Regions from separate parts of the Pseudoalteromonas fenneropenaei genome, predicted to be linked through region 3. Evidence: predicted binding sites of a transcription regulator. Region 3 holds the regulator's gene; each other region holds the start of a gene.
What was found. Region 3 encodes MetJ, which represses methionine synthesis genes. Its sites were predicted from a motif close to TAGACGTCTAGACGTCTA; they were not measured.
Positions count from the first base shown of each region.

Region 1: a site for MetJ is predicted at 1,950-1,967, ahead of ACFOEE_RS05390 (methylenetetrahydrofolate reductase). Genes of this name have one in related genera too.
Region 2: a site for MetJ is predicted at 1,806-1,823, ahead of ACFOEE_RS05250 (homoserine O-succinyltransferase). Genes of this name have one in related genera too.
Region 4: a site for MetJ is predicted at 3,511-3,528, ahead of metE (5-methyltetrahydropteroyltriglutamate--homocysteine S-methyltransferase). Genes of this name have one in related genera too.

Region 1 is NZ_JBHRSD010000010.1:287,436-292,297, reverse strand. It holds gene ACFOEE_RS05395 (DEAD/DEAH box helicase) at 1-848, shown strand, start outside; gene ACFOEE_RS05390 (methylenetetrahydrofolate reductase) at 934-1,902, opposite strand; gene ACFOEE_RS05385 (M16 family metallopeptidase) at 2,244-4,862, shown strand, end outside.
Region 2 is NZ_JBHRSD010000010.1:254,776-259,637, forward strand. It holds gene ACFOEE_RS05245 (homocysteine S-methyltransferase family protein) at 1-807, opposite strand, end outside; gene ACFOEE_RS05250 (homoserine O-succinyltransferase) at 797-1,744, opposite strand; gene ACFOEE_RS05255 (DMT family transporter) at 1,917-2,819, shown strand; gene ettA (energy-dependent translational throttle protein EttA) at 2,994-4,667, shown strand; gene ACFOEE_RS05265 (PilZ domain-containing protein) at 4,784-4,862, shown strand, end outside.
Region 3 is NZ_JBHRSD010000031.1:41,838-46,699, forward strand. It holds gene metL (bifunctional aspartate kinase/homoserine dehydrogenase II) at 1-1,339, opposite strand, end outside; gene metB (cystathionine gamma-synthase) at 1,344-2,615, opposite strand; gene metJ (met regulon transcriptional regulator MetJ) at 2,958-3,281, shown strand; gene ACFOEE_RS16645 (malic enzyme-like NAD(P)-binding protein) at 3,348-4,592, opposite strand.
Region 4 is NZ_JBHRSD010000011.1:210,742-215,603, reverse strand. It holds gene ACFOEE_RS06760 (amidohydrolase family protein) at 1-860, shown strand, start outside; gene ACFOEE_RS06755 (hypothetical protein) at 935-1,297, opposite strand; gene ACFOEE_RS06750 (YdcF family protein) at 1,451-2,215, opposite strand; gene ACFOEE_RS06745 (LysR substrate-binding domain-containing protein) at 2,365-3,252, opposite strand; gene metE (5-methyltetrahydropteroyltriglutamate--homocysteine S-methyltransferase) at 3,543-4,862, shown strand, end outside.

The sequences.
Region 1 (4,862 bases), on a different contig from region 3:
CAACCCCCGGACGGTTGTTAGATCATCTTATCAAAGGCTCATTAAGCTTGTCGGCGATTGAAACTGTGGTGTTTGATGAAGCAGACCGCTTGCTGGACATGGGCTTTAAAGATGAGATCCAACGTATTCGCCGCCGCTTGCCAGCAAAACGCCAGTCGTTATTGTTTTCAGCGACTATCGACAGCGCCATTGAAGAGCTAGCGAATGTACTGCTTGAGCAGCCAGTGCGAATTAATGTGGCTGGTACGAATCGCGCTGCAACGCCTATCACGCAACAGTTTTTCGCAGTTGATGAAGAGAAAAAACAAAAACTGGCAGCGTATTTAATTGGTAAAAACAATTGGCGCCAAGTGCTGGTCTTTGCTCGCACCAAACAGTTAGTCGATGAATACGTTAATGAATTTATTCTTGATGGTTTGCCAGCCAGCGCGCTGCATGGTGATAAAACCCAAGGCCATCGCAACAAAGCGTTGGAGCAGTTTAAAGAAGGTAAAATTCGCGTGCTCGTGGCTACCGATGTTGCTGCGCGGGGGATTGATATTCCTGAATTGGAAGTGGTCTTTAACCTAGAGCTTCCTTATGTGGCAGAAGATTATATTCATCGTATTGGTCGTACAGGACGTGCTGGTAAAGCAGGTCTCGCATTGTCGTTTGTCAGTGTTGATGAAGAGTGGATGTTACAAGAGTTAGAAGTGCTGCTAGATGAGCGCCTTACGCCACAATGGGTGCCGGGTTTTGAGCCGGACCTTAATCGCGAGCCAAAAAATATCAAACGCAACTCCAACAGCGCCCGTAAATCACGGGATAAAAAGCGTATTTTAGGGCAAAGAGCGCCCAAACGTAGATAGCTAACCGATAACTAAAAGTGTTTATAATTTAAATGCATAAGGCGAGCGAGTGCTCGCCTTAATGCTTTAGCGTGGACAGCTCTGATTAGGCTGACAGCGATGCAATTTGCTTTTCAGCTAGGCTTAGTTCCATGGTCGCTTTTAATATGCGGTAAAGGTTCATTGAGGCGTCAATCTCTTCTTTACGGTTGGTTAAGCTTTCAATGTTTAAACCCAGTGGTACGTCTAAATGCGCGCAACTCTTAAGAATTAAATCTAACGCTTCACGACAAATACGAATAGACTCATTAAGCGGCTCTTTGGCGTCTAAAATACGCCATTTAGTCGCTTCTGGTACTGAAATGCCAAGCCACTCCATAAAAGTCAGGGTTTTTTCACCGCCACATGGGGTAAAGGTCAGTATGATGCGTTTAGGTGTTAAGCCTTGTTGGCGACACGTGCGCGCGTAACTGGTGATAAGGTCGATAGTCGCTTGGGCATTGTAAACCGCTTGAGAAATAAAGAACTCGCAGCCTTGCTTGGTTTTTTCAATCAAACGTTCATGTTCATTGCGTTTGTTGGCATGGCGCTCTGCAATCGTGACACCGCCTAAAAAGAACGATTCATTATGAGTTTGTAAAGTCTGATACGCATCCGACAACGGCAGTTTAATCTCACCTTGCGAAGAAGGGCTACCCACTAATACCAAGTTTTTCAGCTTATAGTCGCGTTTGGTTTCATCTAACCATTGGCTAAATTCCGCTTTACTGCGCTGCGCAACACTTTTATAGGTGATCACGTCTAAATGTGATAAGTCTTTCAAAAGGCGGCTATATTCACGCGGATCAACAGTTTGTTTAAATGGAAATGGACGAGGCAGTTCAGTTCGGCTGCTTTCATCTTGAATGTCGTAGATAACCACACCGTCATATTCAATTTCATGCAAACGGCCAAGCAGTTTTTCAGCAATCACTTTTAGTTGTGCTTCATCAGTACCCAGCTTAGGTGGTGTGGTACCAATCAGATAAACCCCCTGATTCGGGTCTAAGATTTTCTCTTCAAGTGATAACGCCATGATCCTCATTCCCAGCAAACTTGTCTCGTTGATAGTGGCTAATATAGCAGCCATTTAGACGTCTAGATAGATTTTTTTAGTGAAAGATCTTCAACAATTATGAATTTCCTTCAAGTTCATATGGGTAGCGGCAAAATAAATTGCGTCGCGATAAAGTGGGTTAAGTCAGCTAAGCGTCATATTTGTTTACATTTATCTTGACGGATTTTGCCGCAAAAATGCTGCAATAAGGCATAATTGAACAGTTTAATAGCTTAGCCACTGGTTTATAGCCCTGATATTGCAGGGTGACAGGCGGTTTGCTAAGTCAGTTTCTTGATAAGAATAACCGTAGGGATTTTATGAAATTTAAACTTCTTGCCAGCAGCTTGGCGGTTACTTTGGCACTGACGGGCTGTGTCAGTAGCGACAATGCAAAAAACACCAACGGGCAAAACACCGCAACTAACAAAGTATTTTCCGAAAATTATGTGCTAGAGGAACTACCAAACGGCTTACGCGTTATGGTGGTGAAAACCAATTATCCTGATGTTGTCTCGCTACAAATTCCAGTGTCGGTTGGTTCGCGTAATGAAGTCGAAGCAGGTAAAACCGGTTTTGCGCATTTCTTTGAACATATGATGTTTAAAGGCTCTGAAAAATTCCCGCAAGATGTGTACGCCGATATCCTAAAAAATTCTGGGGTTGATAATCGCGCTTATACCACTAACGATTACACCAACTACCACCTTAACTTCTCTAAAGAACACTTAGATAAAGTGTTGGAAATTCAAGCGGATATTTTCCAAGGTTTAAGTTACAGCGAAGAGCAGTTCCGCACTGAAGCGCTGACAGTAAAAGGTGAGTATCTAAAAAACAACGCCAGTCCAGTGCGTAAGTTGCTCAACGCTGTGCGTAAAGAAGCCTTTGATAAACACACCTATAAACACACTACCATGGGCTTTTTTGAAGATATTGAAGCTATGCCAGAGCAAATGGCCTATGGCAAAAGCTTCTTTGAACGTTTTTATAAGCCAGAATATGTGTCGTTAGTGATAGTCGGTGATGTTGACCCTAAAGCCACTCTTGAAATGGTGAAAAAACATTGGGGCGGCTGGCAGCGTGGCAATTATGTCGCGGATATTCCGGTTGAGCCACAGCAAACTGCCCCGCGTTATGTACATGAGCAATATGACGGCTTACCAGGTCACTGGGTTTTGGTGTCTTACAAAGGCACAGCATGGGAGCCAACTAAAAAGGATCGTGCAGCGCTGGATTTGATCTCACAACTTTATTTCTCTGAAAACTCTGAGCTTTATCAAGAGCTGGTGGTAGAGAAGCAAATCGCCAGTCAGATGTTTACTTACAATCCAGAAACCAAAGATCCAGGTCTGCTGCATGTGTTTGTAAAAGTGGACAAAGAATCTGATTTAGCGGTCGTGCGTGATGCGATTAATCGTACCTATGCTAAAGCGCGTACTGAGCTTATTGCTGAAGATAAGTTAGCCGCGCTGAAATCAAACCTCAAGTACCGCTTTGTTAATGGCTTGGATTCTTCAGAAGCGATAGCAGACACCCTTGCCAGCTATATGCATTTTAAACGCGACCCTGAGGTGATCAATCAGCTATATGCGTCAGCGGATGCGGTGACGGCAGAAGATATTCGTCGTATTGCCAACCAGTATTTTGTTGATAACAGCCGCACTACAGTGACTATGTCTGCATTAGACAAAATTGCAGGTTTTGAGCATGAAGTGAGTTTGTCTGATGCGGTAGCACAGGCCAGTGCAACACCAGAGCGTCACTTTAAAGTGCTTGATAAAACCAACTCGTCGCCATTAGTGGATGTGAACTTCCTGTTTTATACCGGTGCGGCGGCTGATCCTGCTGGGAAAAAAGGCGTCGCTGCGTTAACTGCGGCTATGATTGCGGGCGGTGGTAGTCAAACTAAGTCTTACAAAGAAATTCAAAAAGCCATGTATCCGTTGGCGGGCAGTTTTAGCTCACAAATTGACAAAGAAATGGTGTCGTTACGTGGCCGTGTGCATAAAGATAACGCAGCAACTTGGTATGCACTGGTGGCTGAGCAATTGCTTAACCCAGGGTTCCGTGACGATGATTTCTCGCGTTTGAAAAAGGAACTGATCGACAGCATTAAAGCGGGCTTAAAAGCCTCTAACGATGAAGAGCTAGGTAAAGAAGTGTTATATTCTGCCCTTTACCAAGGTCACCCCTATGAAAGCTTCAATGCTGGCGACCTATCTGATTTAGAAGCACTGACAATTGAGGATGTCAAAGCGTTTTATCGCACTCAGTTCACTCAAGCTAAGCTTAATGTGGGTTTAACTGGCGCGTTACCTGCTGAGGTGAAAGCCAAAATGTTAAACGACTTAACACGTTTACCTAAAGGTGATGAACGTCGGTTAAGTATTCCGGATGCGCCAGTATTAAAGGGCAAACACGCTACTATCGTGGAAAAAAATGCTCAGTCTACCGCGGTTTCGTTTGGTTTCCCGATTGATACTATTCGTTCAAGTAAAGATTGGACGGCATTATGGTTAGTGCGATCTTACTTTGGTGAACACCGCAGCTCGAATAGCTTCTTGTATCAACGTATTCGTCAAGAGCGTGGCATGAACTACGGTGATTACGCGTATATTGAATACTTCCCTCGTGGTATGTTCCAAACTAAACCGGATGCAAACTTAGGTCGTTCTGAGCAAATTTTCCAAGTATGGTTACGACCGCTACGCTCAAACAACGATGCCCATTTTGCCACTCGTACTGCGTTGTATGAGTTGGACAAGCTCATCAAAAATGGCATGAGCCAAGCGGACTTTGACGCGACACGTAATTTCCTCATTAACTTTGTGCCGCAATTGGTTGCAAGCCAAGACCGTCAATTGGGTTATGCGCTGGATAGCCAATTCTACAACACCGCAAACTTTGTTGAATATGTGCGTAAACAGTTAGCAGGTTTA
Region 2 (4,862 bases), on a different contig from region 3:
AGTGAAGGTTTCACACACCCGTGATAACTCTTCAACATAAGGGCGCAGTAAATCTGGGCCAAGTGCACAGTTTAAACCAATAGAAATCGGTTTAATGTGGCGGATAGAGTTGTAAAACGCCTCAGTGGTTTGACCGGATAAGGTCCGCCCTGACGCATCGGTAATGGTGCCAGAGATCATCACCGGCAAGCTTTGCCCTGCACGCTCAAACGCTTCTTCCACCGCAAAGGCGGCCGCTTTGGCATTGAGCGTATCAAAAATGGTTTCAATCAAAATCAAATCGGCGCCGCCTTCCATTAAGGCTAAGGTCGATTCGATATACGCTTCAACCAGCTGATCAAAGGTAATATTGCGATAACCTGGGTCGTTGACATCCGGTGAAATAGAACAGGTTTTTGACGTTGGCCCAAGCACCCCAGCCACATAGCGCGGTTTACTTGGATCTTGCGCCGTAAATTCATCACATACCGCACGCGCCAATTTCGCTGACTCTAGGTTAATTTCACGGCTCAGCGCTGCCATGTCGTAGTCTTCCATCGAAATGGTGGTGGAGTTAAAGGTGTTGGTTTCGATAATATCCGCGCCCGCCGCCAAGTATTGGCGATGAATGTCGCGGATCACCTCAGGCTGTGTCAAACTCAATAAATCATTGTTGCCTTTGACTAACACATGCCAATCTTTAAAGCGCTCACCACGATAGTCTACTTCTTCAAACTTATGTTTTTGGATCATCGTGCCCATCGCGCCATCTAAAATCAAAATGCGCTGTTGCAAGGCGGCGGTTAAGGCGGTGAGTTTATTCTGCATAATTGTTAGTCCTTACATCTTGGCTAACTAAGTTAATGTCGTATGGCGTAGTTTGGTAAACATAGTAGTTTAACCAATTAGAGAATAATAAAAACGCGTGGCTTTGCCACACTTTTGACGGCGTTGCACTGACGTCATCATTTGGGAAGTAGTGCAGAGGTTTTGGCGCATCAGGCCCTTTGGCTAAATCACGTTGATACTCTTTCAGTAAAGTATCTGCGTCATATTCTGGGTGGCCGGTGATATACACTTGGCTGCCTGAGTGATTTTTTATCAAGTAAGCGCCCGCCTCTTCCGACCCCGCCAAAGTAATTAGCTGACGACAAGCCGCCAAACGTTCGTTTTCGATATGACCATAACGCGAATGCGGTACATAGAAATTGTCGTCAAAGCCCCGGGTTAGTGCACCATGATCGAAAAAACAACGGTGCTGAAACACGCCACTGAGTTTATTGCTACGTAAAGTGCGCTTAATACCATAATGGTGATAAATCGCCGCATAAGCCGCCCAACATGAAAATAACGTTGAGGTAACGTGATGCTCAGCCCAATCGAAGAACGCACAAAGTTCTTGCCAGTAGGTCACCTCTTCGTATTCCAAATGGGCTAATGGCGCACCGGTAACAATTAAGGCATCGTAGTTTTGTTCTTTCACGTCAGAAAAATAACGATAGAACATGTCTAAATGTTGCTCGGAGTTTTCTGAACTACGGTGGGTGTCTAAACGCAATAAATCCACATGCACTTGTAACGGCGTGTTGGCTAATAAGCGAATAAACTGCACTTCAGTTTCGACCTTATTGGGCATTAAATTCAAAATAGCCAGTCGCATCGGACGGATCTCCTGCGTTAGCGCACGGCTTTGTGGCATCACAAAGACATTCTCGTGGCGAAGTTTGGCAATGGCAGGTAAATCGTCTTTGACTGTGATTGGCATAACTTACTCCCAAGGTGATATTACCCGACATTATGACGGGAAATAGGAAATTTTCAACCTCTAGATGTATGGACGTCCAAATGATTTTATTGCTACCCAAACTCACTTTAATGTTTTGCTTGCGTATATAATCTCCACGTTTGAGATTAAGCTACTTAAAAGAAGAAAAATTATGCCACTTTTGGGCGAAGTTGTTGCGCTAGTCGCTGCGTTTAGTTGGGCCTTTTCCACTTATTTATACAAACAGTTTTCACATCAGCTTAGCGCTTTTGAATTAAATGTCAGCAAAGGCGTATTGTCATCATTGTTAATGCTGGGAATTATTCTTGTCATGCAAGATACCGCTATACCCTCGATGCCTCAGGCTTGGCTTTGGCTGGTACTTAGCGGTATTGTGGGTATTGCCCTTGGCGATAGTGCTTATTTTGCGGCACTCAAAATGTTAGGACCGGCACGCACGTTAGTGGTGGAATCTTTGGCGCCCATTTTCGTGGTGCTGATCAACTTAGTATGCTTTTCAGTAAGTCTTTCTGCACAAAGCTATTTGGCCATTACCTTAACCACTTTAGGCGTCATCATTACGCTTTACCCTAATGGTCCACTCGATATACAGCCAAAACATTACCTGTTCGGTATTGGCTTTGCGTTAACTGCTGCTTTGTGTCAAGCCTTAGGTATGGTACTCACCAAACATGCCGTTAGTTATGGCGAATACAGTACTTGGTGGGCAGCGCTTATTCGCTTATTTAGCGGAACCTTTGTGATTGGCATGCTGGTAGCGTTCTTGCGCCATCACTCGCTTTTAAATGCACTTTCACTTCAGGGGGTAAGCAATAAAGCATGGCTATTCATTGCTATTTTCTTTGGTACTTTTTTGGGTGTTTGGCTGCAATTTGTGGCGGTAAAGTTTACCGATCCGGCCATCGCGCAAACGTTGTTTGCGACGTCTCCACTGATTGTGATGAGCATCACCCTTTGCAAAGGCGAACGATTAACGCGAGGTATGATAACGGGTGGATTACTTGCTTTTACCGGCGTTGTGCTTATTTTTATGCCTAATCTCTTGGTATTGTGATACACCAAGCATTCGCGAGGTCACGGGTAAACAACCTAATCGTACTGACTGTTATACTTTTTGAGCTAACAACACTAAGCTAAAGCAGTTTTAAATGCAGCGTGACATTGAATGCCACTCTGTATGTCACTACAATATTAGCAATTTTATTGACTATTTTTATAAGGTTTGGACATGCCATTACCGGATAAGTTTATTTACACGATGCATCGTGTAAGTAAAGTAGTACCTCCTAAGCGTACTATTTTAAAAGATATCTCTCTTTCATTTTTCCCAGGCGCGAAAATCGGTGTGTTGGGTCTTAATGGTGCGGGTAAGTCAACTTTGCTTCGTATCATGGCAGGTGTGGATAAAGAGTTCGAAGGTGAAGCGCGCGCGTTTCCAGACACAAAAATCGGTTACTTACCACAAGAGCCTAAACTAGACGAAAACAAAACGGTTCGTGAAACCGTTGAAGAAGCCGTAAGCGAAGTGAAAAACGCACTGCGCCGTCTGGACGAAGTCTACGCTGAATACGCGATGGAAGACGCTGATTTTGATGCACTAGCCAAAGAGCAGGGTCAACTAGAAGCGATTATTCAAGCACACGATGGTCACAACATTGATAACGTACTTGAGCGCGCTGCAGATGCATTACGCTTACCTGAGTGGGATACGCCTATCAAGGTCCTTTCGGGTGGTGAGCGCCGCCGTGTAGCTATCTGCCGGTTATTGCTCGAAAAACCAGATATGCTACTGCTTGACGAACCAACCAACCACTTGGACGCTGAGTCTGTGGCATGGTTAGAGCGCTTCCTACACGACTATGAAGGCACTGTTGTGGCGATCACGCACGACCGTTACTTCTTAGATAACGTAGCAGGTTGGATCCTAGAGCTTGACCGTGGCCACGGTATTCCGTGGGAAGGTAACTACTCTTCATGGCTTGAACAAAAAGATGCGCGTTTGAAGCAAGAAGAAAAGACTGAAAAAGCACGCCAAAAATCGATTGCTCAAGAACTTGAGTGGGTTCGCTCGAATCCAAAAGGTCGTCAGGCTAAGTCGAAAGCGCGTATGGCTCAGTTCTCTGAACTTCAAGCTACAGATTACCAAAAGCGTAACGAAACCAACGAGCTTTTCATTCCACCAGGTCCTCGCCTAGGTGACAAAGTCATTGAAGTATCGAACCTGAAGAAGAGCTTTGGTGACCGCGTGTTAATCGACAACCTCAGCTTTAACGTACCAAAAGGTGCCATCGTCGGTATTATCGGTGCCAACGGTGCGGGTAAATCAACGCTATTCCGTATGTTAAGTGGTCAAGAAACACCTGACAGCGGTACGATTGATATCGGTGAAACAGTTCAGCTTGCAACCGTTGAACAGTTCCGCGATAGCATGAACGATAATCTGACTGTATTCCAAGAGATCTCTGATGGTTTGGATATACTCAAGATTGGTAACTTTGAAATTCCAAGCCGTGCTTACATCGGTCGCTTCAACTTCAAAGGCACTGACCAACAGAAGTTCGTAAAAGAGTTATCAGGTGGTGAACGCAACCGTCTACACCTAGCTAAACTTCTTAAAGCGGGCGGTAACGTACTGTTACTAGACGAACCAACCAACGACCTAGACGTCGAGACATTACGTGCACTTGAAAACGCGATTTTGGAATTCCCAGGTTGCGTCATGTGTATCTCGCATGACCGCTGGTTCCTTGACCGTATTGCAACTCACATTCTCGACTACCGTGATGAGGGCCAAATCAACTTCTTCGATGGTAACTATACAGAGTACGAAGAGTGGTTGAAAAAAACCTACGGCGCTAATGCTGCTGAGCCAAAGCGAATTAAATACAAGCGTATTGGCTAAGCTACACGCTTAAGTTGATTTCAGGCCCTGTCAAGACAGGGCCTTTTTGTTAAACCAAGTTGTCAGAACAGGCAAATGCCAACTATGCTTTAAGCATCGCTTGATGGGGATTGACGATGGAAGACCGCAGACGATTTACCCGTGTATTGTTTTCGAGCCGCGCTAAACTAATGACCGCTGGCGGTGACTATAATT
Region 3 (4,862 bases):
GGCATTGGGCAACAAATACTTCACCCACATTACCCAGACCGGCAATGATCACCGCTAATTCTTGGCCTTTAGTGATAAGCCTGTCATGCAATACTGCCAACAAGTCGGCGTCAATCAGCTGGTCGGTTAAAAACAGTGCATACTCTTGCGCAATATGGCTAGCGCGTACCACCACTTCCTGAGTTTCCAACAGCTGCCGCGCTTGTTGATATAAGCTTGTCACTTCATTACTTGGCGCAACCACAGCACAACCATTGAGATTCGAACCCACCAAGTTGGCTCGCCCTTGTAGTTGATGCACTACTTGATGGGTGAAGGCCGCAGGCACCAATAAAAAGACCTCTGCCCCTTGGCTGAAATGATGAATACTGTGCTGAATAAGTTGGCTTAACTCGCGTACTTCACCCGCTTGTAATTGCTCTACTCGCACTAAGTCACAATTTTCTAAGGTCGTAATAAAACGCTTGGCTTTGCTGTAACCTTCTTTGACTACTTCGGTTGGACTGGCTTCTGGATCATAACTGCTACGCACCACTAGCTTAATTGCGGTGTTTTTCAATGGCGACAAGGTTTTTGCGTGGAGTACCGGATTGCCTAAACGAGCCAGCAAGTTAGCTTGACCACGACACACTTTAGGATACTTAATGGCACTGGCCACTTTACGCGGATCGGTGCTAAACACCCCTTGCGTATCTGTCCAAATTGACACCGCATCAGCACGGATGTAACTGGCAAGTAAAGTCGCACTGTAATCACTGCCGTTGCGACCTAGAGTAACAGTTTGACCTTCACTGTCTGCCGCGATAAACCCAGTCACGACATGAATATGTTCGCCATCAATAGCACTTAAACAGGCTTGCTGATTTTTTTGCTCTAACAACTGTCCTTGGTGCAAAGTAAACAAAGTACGCGCATCCCAATTGCGGGCTTGTACTCCAAGCGTATTGAGATAGGCAGCCAATAGTCGCGCCGACCACACTTCACCATGTGCCAGCAAAGTCGCTTCATGTAATTGCGCTTGCTGACTAGCAGAGGTAACGGTGCGTAATTCATCATCTAAAGTCGCTAGTAGTTCGCGCGCAGCCTCTCCTTGTAAGAGTTCGCTAATTAACTGACTTTGCTGAGCTTGCAGTTGCAGCACAATATCGTTAACAGCTTGTGCATCACCTTGCACGTGACTTTGCCATAGCTTTACCAACGTATTGGTGGTTTTCCCAGCCGCAGAGACCACAATACTGTCACCAGCAGAACACTGACTGAGAATGATATTTGCTACCGCCTGATAGCGCGAAGCCGAGCTTAAGCTTGACCCGCCAAATTTATGTACTGCTTTAGTCATCTTGTTACCATAATGCCGGAATAGCCGGCGCAAAACTTTGGCTGTTATCCGCTGATGCACTGGCTGCTGGCGCAGTCTCTTTCGCGGTAGTTGCTGATTTTACGACAGGTGTTACTTGGCCCGGTTTTACCCGTTCAAAAGCTTGTTGTAAATCATTCAATAAATCTTTCACATCTTCAATACCTACAGAGATGCGAATAAGGGTATCACCCACTCCTGCCGCTACTCTGGCACTGGCTTCCATCCCAGCATGGGTCATGGTCGCAGGATGACAGATCAAACTTTCCACCCCACCTAAAGATTCAGCCAAAGAAAAATGCGTTAAAGAGGTTAAGAATGCCGCAGCATCATTTAATCCGCCCTGAATATCAAAGCTCACCATGCCGCCAAAGCCTCGTTGTTGCTGTTTTGCCAGCTCATGTTGAGGGTGTGATGGCAGTCCTGGGTAGTAAACTTTTTTCACAAATGGTGACGCTTCGAGATACTGTGCAATCGCCAAGGCATTTTCCTGATGCTGCTTCAAACGTACGTTGAGTGTGCGTAAACCCCGTAACGTCAAGTAGCTATCAAACGGGGCGCCAGTAATACCAATATTGTTTGCCCACCAAGCCAACTCTTCACCTAATTCTTTTGACTTGGCTATCACCGCACCACCGACAACATCGGAATGGCCATTGATATATTTGGTCGTGGAGTGCACCACAATATCCACACCAAACTGCAGCGGATTTTGTAAGCCTGGTGATAAGAAAGTATTATCTGCGGCAAGCAGAGCGCCGCATTCTTTAGCCAATGTCACCATAGCTTTGATATCGGTTAAACGCAAAATAGGGTTGCTTGGTGTTTCAATCCAAATCAGCTTAGGTTTAGCTGCAATCACAGCCGCATAATTTTCTGGCTTGGTTAAGTCGACCACTTGTAAACGCAATAATCCACGCTTAGCTAACGAAGTAAACAAGCGATAACTGCCACCGTAGCAGTCATGCGGGATCACTAAAGTATCATCGTGACTCAGCAATTGTGTTACTAGGTGTACCGCTGCCATACCGGTTGCAGTGATGATCCCTTTAGCGCCGCCTTCTAGCTGCGCAAGCGTATCGGCAAGGATGTCGCGGTTGGGGTTACCACTGCGACCATAATCATACTGACGTTTGACATTAAAGTCGGCAAACGAGTAAGTTGTTGACAAATAGAGTGGCGGGACGACTGCACCGTGATGCTTGTCGGCCTCGATACCATTGCGCACGGTGATCGTGGCTTTGTTACACTGACTCATAATTACACCTAGATTTATGGATGTTTAGACGTCTAAAAGGTTAGACGATCAAATACCGGAAGTCAAAACATTTATACGCCTAAATGGCTAAATAACTAGTATTTGACTATCTTTTTTAAACCGATAAAATTTCGCCACTTATAGAAAGCTGCATGCTAATACGACTGAGTTTTTGCATCTTTGCAATGCTGGCTTTTCGCCACTGGCAAAGATGTTTTCAGACACTTAGGCAAGCGTTCTGGCTGGCGAAGTATTTCGCACCACAAACGGCGCAATCCAGTGTAGTACAAAGCACGAATGTAGTCGTATTGGCATTACCCAACACTGAGGCAATAAATAGTTATGGCAACTTGGAACGGCGAATATGTTCACCCATACGCAGAACACGGTAAAAAATCAGAACAAGTAAAAAAGATCACCGTGTCTATCCCTTTAAATGTTTTAAAGGTACTCACCGACGAGCGCACTCGTCGTCAGGTCAATAACTTGCGTCATGCCACCAACAGTGAATTATTATGCGAGGCGTTCTTACACGCCTTTACAGGTCAGCCGTTGCCAAGTGATGAAGATTTACGTAAAGATAATCCAGAAAAAGTACCCGCTGAAGTGCGTCGCATTATGACCGCAATGGGGCTTGAACTGCCTGTTATCGAAGATGACGAATAAACGCCTTGCGCAATAAATAAAAAAGCCCCGATGGTCGGGGCTTTTTTGTGTGAATTGCATGATGGCTTAGTCTGCCATGTAATTATCCGGCATTGGGATGCGCGCTACACCTGAATCAATTGCCGCCTGCGCAACTGCTTTGGCAATACGAGGTAACAAACGCGGGTCCATTGGCTTGGGAATAATGTACTCTTTACCAAACTCTAAGTGATCCACCTCAGCCGCTTTTAATACCTCAGCAGGTACTGGCTCTTTCGCAATACTACGAATCGCTTCTACCGCTGCAATCTTCATTGCATCGTTAATTGCACTGGCACGCACATCCAGTGCACCACGGAAAATAAACGGGAAGCACAAAACGTTATTCACTTGGTTTGGATAATCAGAGCGGCCTGTCGCCATGATCAAATCATTGCGCGCACCATGTGCGACTTCGGGACTGATCTCTGGATCTGGATTTGAACAAGCAAACACCACAGGATTCGCAGCCATTAGTTTTAAGTCATCCGCGGTCATTAAATCTGGACCAGATACACCAACAAACACATCCGCTTCGGCAATAACATCTTGTAGTGTGCGCTTGTCGGTATTGTTGGCAAATAGCTCTTTATATTCGTTTAGATCATCCCGACGGGTATGGATAACACCTTTGCGGTCAAGCATGTAGATATGTTCGCGCTGAGCGCCACATTTAATCAACAGCTCCATACAAGCGATGGCGGCGGCACCCGCACCCAAGCAAACTATAATCGCGTCATGGATGTCTTTACCTTGGATTTCAAGCGCGTTCAACATCCCCGCTGCGGTCACAATCGCGGTGCCGTGTTGGTCATCGTGGAAGACTGGGATATCACATAACTCAATCAGGGCTTTTTCAATCTCAAAGCACTCAGGGGCTTTAATATCTTCTAAATTAATACCGCCGAAGGTATCTGCGATATTCGCGACAGTATTGATAAAATCCGCTGTCGTTTTATGCTTCACTTCTATATCAATTGCATCCAAACCTGCAAAACGTTTAAACAGCAAGGCTTTACCTTCCATAACGGGTTTAGAAGCAAGCGGCCCTAAATTGCCTAAGCCGAGGATCGCCGTACCGTTACTTATCACAGCAACCATATTGCCTTTAGCAGTGTATTTATATGCCGTAGCGGGATCAGCGGCAATTTCACGCACTGGCTCTGCCACACCTGGGCTATACGCCAGAGCAAGATCTTTAACGGTTTCAGCGGGTTTAGTCAGCTCAACGCTGATTTTTCCTGGAACGGGGTACGCGTGGTAGTCCAACGCTTTTTGACGAAAATCTGTCATGACGCGATTTAATCCTGCAAGAGTTTAATGTGAGAGTGAAAGTCGTACTGCAATTCAGATTAGACATTTAGCCAGCCTGAGTTTTCACCATACCCTTTTTACAAATATATTCAAGCATAATCAGGTCTATCCTGTTGATCTCATTTTGCCGCATTTTCCCAGAATATAACTGATTTTTTACTCCAGTTACTTACTAGTATGCCTGCTCAATGGATGCTAAACAGCGCTGAAATGAACGCATTTTAACGACAATTATCTGCATAGTTCTCA
Region 4 (4,862 bases), on a different contig from region 3:
CCATATTGTACGGTGCCAATATGCCGGGTTATACCTCGCATATTGATTCACTTGATGACGCTAAATTCCATTTGGAGCGTTTGCAAAAAGTCGGTGCTTTTAGTGTTAAATCCTACAATCAGCCACGCCGTGATCAACGTCAGCAAGTGATTGAAGCAGGTCGTGAGTTGGGGGTGATGGTGGTGCCTGAAGGTGGTTCATTATTACAGCACAACTTGACCATGGTTGTTGATGGCCATACTGGCATTGAGCATTCCATTCCACCTGCACAGATTTATGATGATATCCGTCAATTATGGTCGCAAAGTGATGTAGGCTATACGCCAACTTTAGGCGTCGCCTATGGTGGCATTTGGGGTGAAAATTACTGGTACGATAAAACTGATGTCTGGAATCATCCATTACTCAGTAAATATGTGCCGAAGAATCAATTGCTGCCGCGTTCGATGCGTCGCACTAAAGCGCCAGAACATCACTACAATCACGTTAACAATGCGCGTATTGCCGCTGAGCTACAAGATTTGGGCGTACTGGTTAATTTAGGTGCTCATGGTCAACGTGAAGGCTTAGCCGCGCATTGGGAGATTTGGATGTTTGCCCAAGGTGGCATGACACCACATGAAGCTTTGCGTGCAGCAACGCTCGATGGGGCAACCTATATTGGTTTAGATAAGCATATCGGCTCATTAGAGGCGGGTAAATTGGCTGATCTTATCGTTATTGATGGCGATCCCCTGAACAATATCCGCGATACGGACAAAGTGCACTACACTATGCTAAATGGTCGTTTGTATGATGCGGCGACAATGAACGAAGTGGATGGAAAAGCGCGCGAGAAGCTGTATTTTGAAGAAAAATAGTCATTTTACGGGCTAATTGAGGCCCGTATTAAAGCCAATAAAAAAGCCGCGCTATGCGGCTTTTTCACTCAAGCTTAAACTACGCCGCGTGGCAGACGACAGTCGTGATCTTTCGAAGCTAAGATGATTATCCATAAATCTTCAGCTTTATCACCTTCCTCATTCGCTTTCACGATTGTAAAAGGTGCTTTTTTCGCAGGCTTGCTAGCGACTGGTTTTGTTGTTTTAGTTTTCTTCTGTGGCGCAGCTGCTGGTTGAGAAGAAACACCTGAAGTAAGCTCGTCAGTCATTGCTGTTATTTCAGCTAAACGAACGTTCTTGCCGCCATCGATGCTATACCAGCCAGATTTCACTTCAATCTCTGGCTTTTTACCATGTTTAGCTTCATAAGCCGCCTCAAAAGCGCTCAATACTTCAGTTTTATCTAGTTTACTCATTGCTAGTTCCTAGTCTTCTGTACGCGAATTCGCGGGATTAAGAATAAACCTCAGTTATACCGAGTTTTACGCCATTTTTCAATTTTTTGCGCAATATGGTAAGAATAGCAAAGATTTTCGCTGATATAATCGGCATTATGGCTGATTTTCCGCTTACATCGCTTCAGGGTCTATCAGCCTGACCAAGCTTAACCAAGTTAGGCCAACCCACTCATGGACATGCGCTGTGACTATTCTAAGTGCGTCCGCATTGGCTATCCACATTCGGCTGCTATGCCAACTTTCAAAATTAGCAAAGTCGGTGGGCGCTGGAATTACCTCTATCCCTTGTGCGTTAAAAAGTGATTTTGCACGGTGCATATGCGACCCGCTGGTCACCAGTGCAACTTTAAAGTCGACTAAATGTGGTGCCAAAAAGCGTGCTTCATCAGCGGTATCCAAAGCCATGGGGTTTTGCTTGATACGGCTACGAGCAATACCAAGACTCATCGCGGTTTGGGTCATTAACGCGCTGTTGGTCGCTTTACCTATTCCAGCACCTGAGACAAATAGCTCAGCATTTGGATACAGGTTTGCTAATCGCACCCCTTCAACTAAACGGGTGATGGCACAGTTGCCAAGTTGGCTATTGGCGGGCAAAGCGGGATTCGGCCGCACGTCACAACCGAGCACCACGATTTTTTGCACCACTGGATGTTTGCTGGCGTTAAAGGCGGGAAATTGTGCTTCTAATGGCGCGACGAGGATACTTGCCATCCAAGGTGTACTGATAAGCCACAAGCACAGTACAGAAATAAAACTAACACTCCATGGCAATTTCTTTTGCTTTACACAAAACAGTAAAGCGATAAAAAGTGTAACAAGCAATACTGGCAAAGGCATCAGCAAACTGCCGATGATTTTTTTCATTTCGAACATGGTAACAACTCACTTCCTTTTTAGTGTATATACCCGCCTTACTGGTGTTTGCCTGCTGCTACAAGTAATGTGGGTATCGTTGGCCAGTTAACATAAGAAGCGTTAACTGGCGCATACTAAGGCGATGTTGAGTCTAACCTGAATCTCACTTAGCGGCTATTAGTTTGCTTACAAGTGGTTAGGAAGTGGCGATAAACTGGGTTGTCGCGCATATTCTTTTTCATTGCTAAATACATCGGACGGTTTAAACCTAGCGCACCGAGTGGAATTGATTTAATTAAACCTTGGCTTTCATATGGCGTCACGAGCCAATCCGGTAAAGCCGCAACTCCCATACCCGCACTCACTAATTGGAATATTAATAAGCCTTGCTCAACCGTTTTTAAGGTGCCGTCAAAGCGGGCATTTTGAATAAAATGTTTAAAAATATCCTGCCGTTCACGCGGAATAGGGTAGGAGATAATGGTTTCATCTTTAAGGTCTAATGCCGTGACGTAGGCCTTTTTTGCCAGTTCATGATCCGGTGCAACGATAAGCTTAAGTTTAAAGTCGAAGATATGCGCATATTCTAGCAAATCTGGCTCACGAATATCTGAGGTCAGCACCAAGTCAAGTTCATCGTTTAATAGTTCAGGAATAGCGTCATAACTAAAACCGCGTTCATAGTCGATTTTAATGTCTGGCCAGAAGTTGTTGAACTCTTTGATGGTCGGCAATAACCAGTGGAAACACGCGTGACACTCAACACTTAAACGCAGCTGCGAAATAGGTTGATTGAGACTTTCTTTCAAACGGCACTTAGTTGCTTCAATTTTTGGCAATATTTCATTCGCCAGTTCCAATAACAGCATACCTTGTGGCGTAAAGCGCACTGGTTGGGTTTTACGCTCGAACAACTGGCAATCGAGTTTGTTCTCTAAATCTTTGATTTGATGAGATAAAGCTGATTGCGTTAAGTACAATTCTCGAGCGGTATTGACCAAAGAACCAGTTTCTTTTAACACGGAGATAGTTTTGAGGTGCTTAATGTCAATCATCTTTAGTAAATCTCATAAAAATAGTGAGTCAAACTCAGGTTGAACACAGTTTACGCGGTACAAATCGCCATTTCAATGTCTAGACGTCCAAATTAAATGTGAATTTTTACGCTGTTTTCACAAAACCACTATAACACCAAACATGACAGCGTTGTCATTATTTATTTTAAAATATTTTGCTTTTTTTCAATGTAAATTTGTTCAAGTTGCTTCTGAGAAAGCATCAATTGTAGTGAAGCGGTGAAAAAGTTAAGGTTTTGGACGTCTAAACATCTAAAAGGAGTAATTTAATGGCAACAGTACATAACTTAGGCTTTCCACGTATAGGTAAACGTCGGGAGTTAAAATTCGCTATCGAGGCCTATTGGGCTGGTGAGATTGATAAGCAAGAGTTGCAAGCGCGTGGCAAAGCTATCCGTGCAGAAAATTGGGCACTACAAGCACAAGCAGGAGTTGAATTATTACCAATTGGAGATTTTGCTTGGTACGACCATGTGCTGAATACCTCTTTATTATTAAATGCCGTGCCAACCCGTCATCAAGACCAAGCCGGTGAAGTCAACTTAGATACTTTATTCCGCATTGGCCGTGGTCGCGCACCAACGGGCTGTACTTGTGCTGCCAGCGAAATGACCAAATGGTTTAACACCAACTATCACTATATTGTTCCTGAACTCACCGCTGAGCAAACTTTCAGTTTAGGTTGGCAAGAACTATTTAGCCAAGTTGAGGAAGCGCAAGCGTTGGGGTATCAAGTAAAACCTGTGTTACTTGGCCCAGTCACTTATCTGTATTTGGCGAAGTGTGTTGGTGGAGAGTTTGATAAGCTCACCTTACTTGAACGTATCTTGCCAGTGTATCAGCAAGTCTTAGCGAAATTAGCAGCGCAAGGTGTGGAGTGGGTGCAAATTGACGAGCCGATTTTAGCGCTAGAATTAGATAGTGCGTATCGCACAGCGTTAAAAACAAGCTTTGCGCAACTGACAGCACAGGGCGTTAAGTTGCTGTTAGCCAGTTACTTTGATGGCGTACATGCGCATTTGCATGATATCGCTGCTTACCCTGTGCAAGGTGTACATTTTGATTGTGTTGCCGCTGAATATGACTTTACGGTGCTCTCAGAGCTGATATCAAGTGAACAAGTGTTGTCTTTAGGTGTGGTGAATGGTCGCAACATCTGGCGGGCAGATTTAAGTAAACTATTTACTGCGCTTCAGCCAATTGCCGCAGTGCGGGGCGATTTACTTTGGCTGGCGCCATCTTGTTCATTATTACATTGCCCAGTTGATCTCAGCCAAGAAACTCAGCTAGATGAAGAACTGAAATCTTGGCTGGCATTTGCAGTGCAAAAGGGGGCCGAACTGAGCTTATTAAAAGCTGCGCTCGAAGGTGGTGACGTTGCGCCATTACGAGCCTATTCTTCGCCTGTACAGGCACGGCAAACTTCTAAGCGCGTCAATAATTTGAGTGTGCAAGCGCGTGTTGCAGCACTGACCGCTGCTGACGGTCAGCGACAGAGTCCTTTTGCGCTGCGTATCGCCAAGCAAGCCGCAGCACTCAATTTGCCGCTTTTACCCACCACAACCATAGGTTCATTTCCGCAAACAAAG